2 regions of the Massilia suwonensis genome follow, and region 1 is predicted to be linked to the other one. Evidence: predicted binding sites of a transcription regulator. Region 1 holds the regulator's gene; the other holds the start of a gene.
What was found. The regulator FliA, encoded in region 1, starts transcription of late flagellar genes. The targets are predictions, from matches to a motif close to CTAAAGTTTNNNNNNNNNNNGCCGNTA.

Region 1 (3,203 bases):
CTGCCGCTGATGATGGCCCATACCGGCAAGGCCCACCAGGACGAGAGCCTGCGCGAGGTGCGCTTTGGCTAGTTTCGATTTCGACCAGGCCGAAGGCCTGCGCCGGATGCTGGCCGGCCCCCAGCCACGCATCGTCACCTTCTTGTCAAGCACGCCCAGCGACGACAAGGGCGCCATGCTGGTCAACCTGGGCGCTTCGCTGGCCCAGGCCGGCAACGAAGTCCTGATCGTGGACGGCTGCCAACGCGACTACGGCGTGGCGCGTCGCCTGGAGATGGAACGCCACGTCAGCCTGCTGCAGGTGGCGCGCCAGGAATGCGCGCTGAACCAGGTGGTGCAGACCGCGCCCCAGGGTTTCAACGTGGCGCTACTGGCGCGCGATGGCCAGGCGGCAAGCAATGCCGACGAAGCGCGGCGCCTGGCGAAAGCCTTCGACGTGCTGGTCAAGAAGCAGGGCGGCATCGTCATCGTCGATGGCGAACTGACGCGCGACGGCAGCTTCGCCGTGCCGCAGCTGGCGGACTCGGAAATCGTGGTGCAGGTCTCGACCAGCGCCACCTCGATCACCAACGCGTATGGCCTGATCAAGCGCCTGGCCCAGGAATTCGGCCGCCGTCCGTTCGGCATTCTCGTCACCGGGGCAAGCGAAGCCGAAGCAAAAGTGGTTTACGATAATATGTCGGCAGCAGCAAGTCGTTACCTCGCAGTAACGCTGACGTCGATGGGCTCGGTGCCGGCGGATGAATACCTGCATCGCGCCGCGCGTCTTGGACGCTCGGTGGTGGATGCCTTCCCGCTGGCCGGGGCCTCGGTGGCCTTCCGCGCGCTGGCAGGACGTTTTGCCATGGCGCGTCGGAGTGGTGGCGCCCGTTTTGGTTCCTAAGAAAAAAGCACAAGCATGTATACCGTCAAAGGGAAAGCGGACAAGAACCATTTGCTCACCGAGCACGCCCCGCTCGTGAAGCGCCTGGCGCACCAGATGAAGGCGAAACTGCCGCCCTCGGTCGAAGTCGACGACCTGATCCAGGCCGGCATGATGGGCCTGCTGGACGCCATCAACCGCTACGAAGACAACCACGGCGCCCAGTTCGAGACCTATGCCGTGCTGCGCATCCGCGGCGCCATGGTCGACGAACTCCGCAGCAACGACTGGATGCCGCGCAGCACGCGCCAGACCATGAAGAAGGTCGAGACCGCGATGACGGCGCTGCAGCAAAAGCTCGGCCGCCCGCCGACCGAAACCGAGGTCGCCAAGTCGCTCGACATCCCGCTCTCCGAATACCAGGAAATGCTGTTCGAAGGCGGCGGCCACCAGCTGGTCTATTACGAAGATTTTCACGACGACGACGGCAACGACAGTTTCCTCGACCGTTATGCCGTGGACGAGGACGACCCGCTGCGCGCGCTGCTCGACACCGACTTCCGCCAGGCCGTGATCGACGCCATCGACGGCTTGCCGCCGCGCGAAAAGATCCTGATGGGTCTGTATTACGAAGAAGAACTGAACCTCAAGGAAATCGGTGCGGTGCTCGGCGTGTCCGAGTCGCGCGTCTCCCAGCTTCACACCCAGGCCGTGGCCCGCCTGCGCGCATCGCTCAAGGAAAAGCTGTGGACTTCGCCAGCCTGATCGGGCTGGCCCTTGCCCTCGCCGGGCTGATCGTCGGGCACACGCTCGACGGCGGGCGTTTCGCGTCCCTCATTCAACCGGCCGCGTTTGCGATCGTGGTGGTCGGCACCTTCGGGGCCGTGCTGCTGCAGTCGGAGGCGCGCAGTTTCCGGCGCGGCATGCAGATGCTGCGCTGGGTCTTTTTCCCTCCGAAAAATAGGCGCCAGCCGCTCTCGCGCGAGATCGCGCTGTGGAGCCATACGGCGCGCCGCGACGGCCTGCTCTCGCTCGAGCAGTACATGGGCACCAAGGATCTGTTCGTCCAGAAGGGCTTGCGCCTGGTGGTCGACGGCATTACGCCGGAAAAGCTGCGCAACCTGCTGGAAACGGAAATCACCGCCTTCGAATTCGCCGAACGCCAGGCCGCGCGCATCTGGGAATCGGCCGCCGGCTATGCGCCGACGATCGGCATCCTGGGCGCCGTGCTCGGCTTGATCCACGTGATGGAAAACCTGTCCGATCCGTCGCGCCTGGGTTCCGGCATTGCGGTGGCCTTTGTCTCGACCGTGTACGGCGTCGGCCTGGCCAACCTGTTCTTCCTGCCGGTCGGGAACAAGCTGAAGGCGATCGTCTCGGACCAGGTCGCGCAATACGAAATCCTGCTCGAAGTCTTCCACGACCTGGCCAGCGGCAACCATACGCGCGTGGTCGAGGAGCGCGTGGCGAGCCTGCTGGCGAAGCGCTGAGATGGCCCGCAAGCGCTACGACGACGAAGACCACACGCGCGAAAGCCACGAGCGCTGGCTGATTTCCTACGCCGACTTCATCACGCTGCTGTTCGCCTTTTTCGTCGTCATGTACGCGATTTCGGTGGTCAACACCGGCAAATATAAAGTTCTGTCGGATGCGCTGGGCGACGCTTTCGGCGGCCGTCCCGAGGTGCCGCAGGCCAGCTCCACCATCGAACAGCTTCCCCTCACGAACCTGATCGCACGCAAGCGCGCCGAAGCAATGCGGCGCGAACGCGAACGCCTGAACACGCTGGCGCGCGAGCTGAACGCCTCGCTGGCGCCGCTGGTCAAGAATGGCCAGGTGCGCGTGACCCAGACCGGGCGCGGGGTGACGGTCGAGATCAATGCGAAAGTGCTGTTCGAGGAAGGGCAGGCGGCGCTCGGCACGGAAGCACGCGCGACCTTGGGCACAGTGGCATCGCTGCTGAAGAACGATGCGCATGCGATCCAGGTCGAAGGGCATACCGATAATGTGCCGATTGCGAATCCTGCGTTTGCTTCCAACTGGGAGTTGTCGAGCGTGCGCGCCAGCAGCGTGGTGCGGCTGTTCATCGACAGCGGCGTAGCTGAAACGCGCCTGACGGCCGTCGGGCATGCGGCGAACCAGCCGGTGGCGGCGAATACGGATGAAGCGGGCAGGGCGCGCAATCGGCGGGTGGCGGTCACCATCCTGGCTTCGGCTCAGTGAAATAAAATTTCATTTCTAACGATCAAGTGAAATAAAGTTTCACGTAGGGGTTGTTGAGGCCAATGGCCTCAACAACGGGTTCACCGGAGTCCTGACTCCACGCGTAAACTGTGGTCAG
Region 2 (3,203 bases), on a different contig from region 1:
CAGCGGATAGCCTGGCTGGGTGGTCCAGTCCGCTGCGAGTTTGCCGACCGGCTTGCCGGACGCCTTTTCGATCGCCGCCCACAGATCGGCCGTGGTCGTGTTCGAATACTGGTGCTTCGCCATGTAGGCACGGATCCCCTTGCGGAAGGGGTCCTCGCCGACCCAGGCTTCGAGCATGCGCAGGAAGCCCTGCCCTTTTACGTAGGTAATGGAGTCGAAGGCGCCGGCGGCCTGTTCCTCGTTGTCGATGCGGGTCTGGATCGGGTGCGTGGTCTTGCGCGCGTCCAGGTTCAGCACGCCCTCGCGCTCGGCGATGCCGTCCAGGTAGGGCCGCCACTCGGGGTGGAAATGCTCGGTGGCCTTGGCCGCCATCCAGGACGCAAAACCTTCGTTCAGCCACAGGTTGTCCCACCAGGCCATGGTGACGAGGTTGCCGAACCACTGGTGCGCCACCTCGTGGGCGTTGACCTCGAAGGTCATCTTCCTGACGTCTTCCGGGCTCTTCTTCGGGTCGTAGAGCAAGGTCGATTCGTTGTAGACGATGCCGCCCCAGTTTTCCATCGCACCATTGAAACCGCCGGGAATGGCGATCTGGTCGAGCTTGGCGAGCGGGTACGGCACGCCGAAATAATTGTTGTAGTAGCGCAGCAGGTCCTTGGTCGCCTGCAGCGGGAAGGCGGTGGAACCGAGCTTGCCGGCGGTAGTGACGACGCCGATCTCGACGCCGTCCTGGCGCGCCGCGACGCGCTCCATTTCGCCCGCCACCAGCACCACCAGGTAGCTCGGCATCTTCGGCGTCGGCGCAAACGAGAAGCGCTGCAGGCCGTTGCCCAGTTTTTCCTGCTTCTCGACCGGCGTATTCGAATAGGCTTTAAAGGTGCCCGGCACGTCGACCGTCAGCTTGAAGCGGGCGCGGAAGGCGGGCTCGTCCCAGGTCGGCAGCATGCGCCGGGCGTCCGATGGCTCCATTGTGGTGGCCACGAGCTTTTTCTCGGCGCCGTTGGCCTTGTAGCGCACCTGGAACAGGCCGCGTCCTTCGCGGTTGATCTTGCCACGGAAGACCAGGCCGAGGACGTAGCGGCCGGGAGCGAGCGGCGCGCCGAGCTCGAGGGTCAGGGTTTCCTGTTTCTCGTCGAGGATGGGTGCGAGCTTGCGTTCGGCCAGGTTGGCCCCTGCGAGCGTGGCGCTGTCGATGTCCAGGTTGGCGGCGTTCAGGACGATGCGGCTGGTCGGGCGCAGCACCTCGATCTCGACGCGCTGCTCGCCGCGGAAGGTGTCGGCGGCGACATCCGGCACCAGGTGGGCGTCGTAGAGCAGCGGGATGACGTCTTTCGGCAGCTTGCCGGGCGTCTCGGCGAACGAAAACGGGACTTCGGCGCGGGCCGGGGCGGCAAGCGCCAGCGCCAGGGCAGCGCCGGCGGTAGCGGCCACGGCTGCGCGCGATGCGCGTGGGTGTCTCATGATTTCCTCTCTACTTTCTTATTGTGGTGGCGCCGCGCCTGGCGCAGCAACCCAGCACGCACTCTAAGCGAAGCGCCGGGCGCGCAGTCCCGGAATGCGACAGACGGCAAAAAGACGCGCTGGAATGCAGAAAACCGGCGCTGCGGCGTCGAATTCCTGCCCTTGCCAGAGTGGCGAGAAAAATTTTCAATTATTTTTTCAAACAGCCCTAAAGTTCTATCGAGCTCTGCCGTAAAAGGAGGACAAGCGCCAATCCGGCCGTAAAAATTGTCACGGTATTCACATGACCCAGAACGAAGTCCTCTCGATGTACGAAAATATTGCCGGCCTGACGGGCAAGATGGCCGTGGCGGCGCAATCGGGTGACTGGGCGGGGTTCGACAGCCTGCAGGCGCAATGCGCGGCCCAGGCGAACGCCACGGCAAGCGGCGTGCCGGCCCTGGAAGGCGCCAAGCGCCTGCGCAAGATCGACCTGCTGAAGCAGATCATGGCCAACGACCGCGCCGTGCGCGACGTGACCGAACCCTGGATGGGCCAGCTGGACCGCGCAATGCGCGCGCACTGAGCCGCTTCCCTCTTTCGAATAAAAAGCGCCTGCGGGCGCTTTTTTTATTGCTGACGCAAAAGGGACAGGCAAACAAAAAGGCGCCCTGGGGCGCCTCGCTGCTACGGACATGGTCCGTATGAATTCGGAGAGCAACACCAGTTAACCCGGTGTCGCCTCTTTGCCGGTTGCATCCGGCGTCCGCTGCCGCTGTTGGCAGCCTGACTGCTTCCGGAAACAGGGTCTTGCGACGTAGCTCCGGTTCCCGCGCCACACTATCGGTGGTGGCTGCGCCGGACGCTGTTCCGTTTTGTGGTTTTGACAACCAACGAGTTCAGTATAGCGCAAATTTCACGCTTGTGTAGACGAATTGTGCGCGACTCTATTCTGGTTGAGAAATCACGTCGGTGAGCACCGGTTCGGCCGGCGTGTCTGCTTCCGGCGCCGGCCCTTTGGCCCGGCCCGGCATCAGGCGCGCCTTGACGGCTTCCATGAATTTCGGCTTCGGCGCGCCCTCTTCCGCAGACGCTTCCTTGCCTGCCTTCGGCAGCTTGGCCGGCTTGTGCGCGGGCTGGATCTTGCCGACGCCGGCACGCTTGCGCCGGCGCAGCAGGGCCAAGGCGAGGCCCGAGATGGCGAGCACGGCGGCGATGCCAGCGCCGATCGGCAGCCACGGCGTTTCCGGCTCGGGCGGCTCGACCTTCTTCGGCTTGCGGTGGATACGCGGCGCGCCTTTCGGGGCGTCTTTCGGGGTTTCCTTCACGGCGGGCGCAGGTGCCGCCTCGTGCGGCGCGGCGGAGGCGGCCTCGTGGGCAGCAGCAGGCGCGGCGGGTGCAACAGGGAGCACAACCGGCGCGACAGCTTGAACGACGGGCGCGGCAGGCGCCGGCTTGGCTACGCCTTGCAGCGCCTTCACTTTGTCCTCGAGCTTGCCCAGGTCGTGGCGCAAGGCGGCGTTCTTTTCGCCGAGTGCGGCGCAGGCGTTCAGGTGTTCGCTGGCCGGCTGGGGCGCGCAGGCCGGCGCTTCGGCGGGCGCCGCATGCACGGGCGCCGGCTTCTTCGCTGGCGCCTTTTTTACCACCGGCACGGCTTGCGGCGCCGGCTTGCGCACGACAGCCGGTGCGTCCACGTATTCTTCGCCCGCCTGCAGGGCAGCGGCCGGACGTGCCACTGGCGCCGGCACCGGCTTCGGCGGCGG

Region 2: ACFPQ5_RS00150 (flagellar protein FliT) is a predicted target of FliA. The motif match lies at 1,670-1,696, and genes of this name have one in related genera.

Annotation. Positions count from the first base shown of each region.
Region 1 covers NZ_JBHSMR010000013.1:1,878,433-1,881,635, reverse strand. The annotation lists gene flhF (flagellar biosynthesis protein FlhF) at 1-72, shown strand, start outside; gene ACFPQ5_RS16570 (MinD/ParA family ATP-binding protein) at 65-883, shown strand; gene ACFPQ5_RS16565 (RNA polymerase sigma factor FliA) at 899-1,627, shown strand; gene ACFPQ5_RS16560 (flagellar motor protein) at 1,609-2,352, shown strand; gene motD (flagellar motor protein MotD) at 2,354-3,085, shown strand.
Region 2 covers NZ_JBHSMR010000001.1:29,822-33,024, forward strand. The annotation lists gene ACFPQ5_RS00145 (M1 family metallopeptidase) at 1-1,461, opposite strand, end outside; gene ACFPQ5_RS00150 (flagellar protein FliT) at 1,745-2,026, shown strand; gene ACFPQ5_RS00155 (FimV/HubP-related protein) at 2,388-3,203, opposite strand, start outside.